DNA from 2 places in the Serratia sp. HNCC26DJ206 genome. Region 2 is predicted to be linked to the other one. Evidence: predicted binding sites of a transcription regulator. Region 2 holds the regulator's gene; the other holds the start of a gene.
What was found. The regulator CRP, encoded in region 2, controls carbon source genes, mostly activating them, when cyclic AMP is high. The targets are predictions, from matches to a motif close to ATGTGANNNNNNTCACAT.
Positions count from the first base shown of each region.

Region 1: the regulator CRP is predicted to act here: its motif matches at 1,227-1,244, upstream of AC2A1E_RS08570 (PTS mannitol transporter subunit IICBA).

Region 1 is NZ_JBXUGP010000010.1:57,943-61,085, reverse strand. Features, by position in the region: gene AC2A1E_RS08575 (DUF3053 domain-containing protein) at 127-846, shown strand; gene AC2A1E_RS08570 (PTS mannitol transporter subunit IICBA) at 1,421-3,143, shown strand, end outside.
Region 2 is NZ_JBXUGP010000034.1:34,298-37,440, reverse strand. Features, by position in the region: gene AC2A1E_RS20100 (OsmC family protein) at 3-410, opposite strand; gene crp (cAMP-activated global transcriptional regulator CRP) at 792-1,424, shown strand; gene AC2A1E_RS20090 (YccS/YhfK family putative transporter) at 1,480-3,143, shown strand, end outside.

The DNA.
Region 1 (3,143 bases), on a different contig from region 2:
CATCCAGTTGATCTATTCTTGTAGGCCCAAAGAATCTGTAGGTAGATACGATGGGGAGAGGCGCATGGAGAGCAGTAAAGGGTATGGAGCCTGATAAAAGAGACGTTTAAATAGGAGTTATGTCACATGGCGGTAGGGATCCAGAGCAGAGGTTTCGCGCGTTGGTTGGCACCGGTGTTGGCATTGTTGGTGGTTATGCAATTGACCGCCTGCGGCGATAAAGAGCCAGAACAACGCAAGGCATTCGTTGATTACTTACAGAATACGGTTATGCGTAGCGGCGTGAGCATTCCGACGCTGAGCGAAGATCAGAAACAGAAATTCGGCAACTATGCCGGTGATTACGCGATTTTGGTCGGTTTCTCCCAGCAGTTGTCGAAGTCGGTTGATGCCAGCCTGACTCCGGTGCTGGATCAGATTAACCAGATCCACACCGCGCAGGATTACATGATCAAGCGCGATAACCTGAAGCAGTCGGTGGGCGCGTTAAACCTGTTAGGGCAGCAGATCCAGTCGGCGAAAACGCAGGCAGACACCGCGCGTGCAACCTTGAAACAGCCGGACGATCTGAAAGCGGTTTACAATCAGGCGTATGACAAAATTGTCACCGCACCGGCCAATGCCTTGATGCCAGCCATTCCAACCACGGCCAGCTTTGTGCAGGAGCTGGTACAGGTCGGAGATTTCCTCCAGGCGCAGGGCAATCAGGTCAGTTTCAACAATGGCGGCGTACAGTTCCGCACCCAGCAGCAGGCGACGCAGTACAACACCATGATGGCGAGCCTGGTGGCCAAGCAGCCGGATTTTCTGAACGCACAAAAAGCCGTGCAAGCGGTAATGCAATAGGGCGAAAACGCCGCTGCGCATTGAACGATGTGGGTGGGCCAACGTGTTGGTCTACCCACATAACGCCCATTTTTTCTCATGACTTGCCGCACTTCCCCTCAGCACTTCTGTACTACACTTCAACTAGGTGCAATACCGCCGAATCATCACTTCTTTTAATGTAGTTTTCTTTCATTCGCTCCACGGTTAATTGCTGGCGGAGTGCGTGCCCACAGGGAAGATGCGCTTTCTGGTCATAACCCGGTTAGCGGATGTAAAATAAATTGTGATTAATGTCACAATTTAAAAACAAATACCAGAAGTTAAATTGTGATTTGTGTCACGTTTTTGCTGTGTTTCATGCGATTAACGTCCTGTTGTGCTTTTTTTACACTGGATAAATGTGATTTACATCACGATAAATGCCTGATCATGGGGGTGTTATGTGTGATATGAGTCACAGTTTTGTTGAGAGGTTCGCGCAGTAAAAAGAGCGTGGTAGAGTCCGTTTCGCATACAGCATCAACAGGGCTGGAACGTTACAACAATTATCGCGCGCTCTTATTGTCAGCGCGTAACAATAGGGGTGTGTTTTATGTTTTCACCAGATATCAAGGTTAAAGTTCAAAACTTTGGCCGCTTCCTGAGTAATATGGTGATGCCCAACATTGGCGCATTCATCGCCTGGGGTATCATCACCGCGCTATTCATTCCTACCGGTTGGTTGCCTAACGAAACGTTAGCCAAGCTGGTTGGCCCAATGATCACCTATCTGCTGCCACTGCTGATCGGTTACACCGGCGGTAAACTGGTGGGCGGCGAGCGTGGTGGTGTGGTGGGTGCTATCACCACCATGGGCGTGATCGTCGGGGCCGATATGCCGATGTTCCTCGGCGCCATGATTGTTGGCCCGTTGGGTGGCTGGGCAATCAAACATTTTGACCGCTGGGTAGACGGTAAGATCAAAAGCGGCTTTGAGATGCTGGTGAACAACTTCTCCGCCGGTATCATCGGTATGCTGTTGGCGATCCTCGCTTTCCTTGCCATTGGCCCATTGGTCGAAGCGCTGTCCAAGATTCTGGCGGCTGGCGTGCATATCATGGTGGTCAACAACCTGCTGCCATTGACCTCGATCTTCGTTGAACCGGCGAAAATCCTGTTCCTGAACAACGCCATCAACCACGGTATCTTCTCGCCGCTGGGTATCCAGCAGGCTACCGAAGCCGGTAAGTCAATCTTCTTCCTGATTGAAGCCAACCCAGGCCCGGGTATGGGCGTGCTGATGGCTTATATGTTCTTTGGCCGTGGCAGTGCCAAGCAGTCTGCGGGCGGTGCGGCAATCATCCACTTCCTGGGCGGTATCCATGAGATTTACTTCCCATACGTGCTGATGAATCCACGCCTGATTCTGGCGGTTATTCTGGGCGGTATGACCGGTGTGTTCACCCTGACCGTGCTGAACGGCGGCCTGGTTTCCCCTGCTTCTCCAGGTTCTATCCTGGCAGTGCTGGCCATGACGCCAAAAGGTGCCTACTTCGCTAACCTGGCGGCGATCTTCGCAGCCTTCCTGGTTTCCTTCCTGGTTTCTGGCTTCCTGCTGAAAACCTCGAAAGTGAAAGAAGAAGATGACCTGGAAGAAGCGACCCGTCGCATTCAGGACATGAAAGCACAGTCCAAAGGCGGCAAAGCAGCGAATGCAGCGGCAGACGGCGATCTGAACACCGTGCGTAAAATCATCGTAGCCTGTGACGCCGGTATGGGTTCCAGCGCCATGGGTGCCGGTGTGCTGCGCAAGAAAGTGGCAGACGCCGGGCTGAAACATATCTCTGTGACTAACTGCGCGATCAACAACCTGCCGGAAGATGTGGATCTGGTGATTACCCACCGCGATCTGACCGAACGTGCGATGCGTCATGCGCCGCAGGCCCAGCACATTTCGCTGACCAACTTCCTCGACAGCCAGTTGTACAACGATCTGACCGCGCGTCTGGTGGCGGCCAACAAAACCGGCGAAACCGAGCAGAAAGTGATCGCCACGTTGGACGACAGCTTTGAAGCCGGTGAGCAGAACCTGTTCAAACTGACCGAAAGCAACGTGTTCCTCAATCTGCATGCCACCGACAAAGAGCAGGCAATACGCTTTGCGGGTGAGCAGCTGGTGAAAGGCGGCTACGTTGAGCCTGAGTATGTTCCGGCAATGCTGGAGCGTGAGAAGTTGACTTCCACCTATCTGGGCGAGTCGATTGCCGTGCCGCATGGCACCATTGAAGCCAAAGACCGCGTGCTGCGCACCGGCGTGGTGTTCTGCCAGTATCCGC
Region 2 (3,143 bases):
CTTCAGGCCACTTCACAGATTTCAAAGCTGTGGGTGACGCTGGCAGCTTTGCTCAGCATCAGCGAGACCGAGCAATACTTCTCGGCAGACAGGTTAACCGCACGCTCAACAATCTTGTCGCTCAGCCCTTTGCCGGTGACGATAAAATGCAGGTTGATATGGGTAAACAGACGCGGTGCTTCTTCACGGCGCTCCGAGGTCAGTTTTACCTCGCAGTCACGGACATCGTTACGGCCCTTCAGTAGAATCGACATCACATCAATGGCGCTACAACCGCCAACCGACATTAAGACCATTTCCATCGGGCTTGGCGCTTTATCGCCCGCGTTACCGTCCATTAATACCTGATGGCCGGACGCAGACTCGCCCAAGAATGTCAGTCCTTCTACCCACTTAACTCTTGCCTGCATTTTGTACACTCCAGTTAATTTCTCAAAATCAGGGTACGCTTTCGCATAGAAACTGGCAACGGAACCTGATGCTAATCATACTGAAGCGAGACAACACAAGACACCCGCCTCACTCTGTGCTACAAACAGAGCCGCAAGAACTCTTTCCAGGTCACCGATTTCAGGGAATGTCCGAGGAAAGGACCCTATATTGGTATGTTAACAGAATGTAGCTTGCAGCACTTGGCGCAAGTTAATATGCTAGGGTACAAGCGTATTTCTATAACATGCCTCAAAACCTGTTGATAGCCACTCTATAAAACACCGGGCTATAAGCACGTTTTACAGGGAACTCTGACCCCTGTGATACAAGGCAGCGATAACAACAGAGGATAACAGCGAATGGTTCTCGGCAAACCGCAAACAGACCCGACTCTCGAATGGTTCCTGTCTCATTGCCATATCCACAAATATCCATCAAAGAGTACGCTGATTCACCAAGGTGAAAAGGCCGAAACGCTCTACTACATCGTGAAAGGCTCCGTGGCGGTGCTGATCAAGGATGAAGAAGGCAAAGAGATGATTCTGTCCTACCTCAACCAGGGGGATTTCATCGGCGAGCTTGGATTATTTGAAGAAGGCCAGGAGCGCAGTGCCTGGGTTAGAGCGAAAACAGCCTGTGAAGTGGCTGAAATTTCCTATAAGAAATTCCGCCAGTTGATTCAGGTTAACCCGGATATCCTGATGCGCCTGTCTGCGCAGATGGCAAACCGCCTGCAAATCACCTCAGAGAAAGTGGGTAACCTCGCCTTCCTTGACGTTACCGGCCGCATTGCACAAACCCTGCTGAACCTGGCAAAACAGCCCGACGCCATGACTCACCCGGATGGCATGCAAATCAAGATTACCCGCCAGGAAATTGGTCAAATCGTCGGTTGCTCACGTGAAACCGTCGGTCGTATTCTGAAAATGCTCGAAGATCAAAACCTGATTTCTGCCCACGGCAAAACTATTGTCGTTTACGGCACGCGTTAATTATTGAAGAAACGGCGTAGCGATACGCCGTTTTTTTTAACTTCCCCCATTCATCATGTGGCGGCGCCTGATCTACCACCCGGAAGTCAACTATGCACTGCGGCAAACGCTGGTGCTGTGCCTGCCGGTGGTTTTCTTCCTGCTGATGGGCAACCTGCAACTCGGCCTGCTGTTCTCTCTGGTACCTGCCTGCTGCAACATCGCCGGGTTGGATACGCCGCACAAACGCTTTTTCAAACGTCTGGCCGTTGGCGGTTCCCTGTTTGCTCTCAGCAGTTTGCTGCTGCAACAGGCGCTGCTGTGGCATATCCCGTTACCCTTACTGATGCTGGCGATGGCGCTGTTGCTGGGCGTCAGCGGTGAAATCAGCCCGCTGCACGCACGTCTGCTGCCCGCCGCGCTGGTCGCTGCCATCTTTTCTCTCAGCATGGCCGGACACGTGCCGATCTGGCATGCGCCGCTGCTGTATCTGGTCGGCACCGCCTGGTACGGGCTGTTCACCTGGTTCTGGTTCAAACTGTGGAAAGAGCAACCGATGCGCGAATCCCTGAGCCAGCTCTATATCCAGTTGGCAGACTATTTCGAAGCCAAATATTCGCTGCTGACCCAGCACATCGATCCAGAAACCGCACTGCCGCCGCTGCTGCAACGCCAGCAGAAAGTGATGGATCTGATCAGCCTGTTATATCAGCAGTTAAACTTCCTGCCCCATGCCAATAACCAAGAGCAAAAACGCCTGCAACGCACTTTCCAGGTGGCACTCGATCTGCAGGAACACATTACCGTCAGCCTGCATCAGCCAGAAGAAGTGCAAAAACTGGTGGAACAGAGCCAGGCCGAAGCGATTATCCGCCGCAACGCTCAAGTGATCGCCGGGCGTTTGCGCATCGTGGCCAACGATATTCTCTATCACCGGCGTTCAGCGCGTTTCAGTATGAAGAATGAGCTGGCGGCGCTGGAAAAGGTGGCTACGCAGCATGCCGAGAACCCGGTTGGCCAGTTCTGTTTTTACCACTTCAGCCGCATCGCCCGCCTGTTACGCAGCCAACGCCCGCTGTATCAGCGCGATCTGATGGCCAACCAGGCGCGGTTGCCGTTCTGGCCCGCCGTGGTGAGCTACCTGTCGTTGAAGTCCAACGCCCTGCGCAATGCCGCCCGGCTGGGCATCATACTGGCGGTGGGTAGCAGTCTGGGTATGATTTTCAACCTGCCGAAGCCCTATTGGATCCTGCTGACCATTATGCTGGTCAGCCAGAACGGCTATAACGCCACGCGCGTCAGGATCCAACATCGTGCCCTCGGCACGCTGGCCGGGTTAGCGATCGCCGCCGGACTCTTGCAACTGCAACTGCCGGAGCACCTGACGCTGAGCATCATGCTGGCGATCACGCTGGCTGCCTACCTGATCTTGCGCAAAAACTATGGGCTGGCGGTGATGGGGTTTACCGTCACCGCGGTGTATACCCTGCAATTGTTGGCGCTTAACGGCACCCATTTTCTGGTACCGCGCCTGCTTGATACGCTGATTGGCTGCGTGCTGGTGTTTGGCGGGAGTATCTGGCTGTGGCCGCAATGGCAGAGCGGTCTGCTGCGTAAGAACGCCCATCAGGCGCTGGAGCAGGATCAAACGGCATTACGCCTGCTGCTGCAAGAACAGGAGGCGGATCCTGCTACGCTGGCCTACGCACGAATGCAGGTCAATCAGGCACATAATGCGCT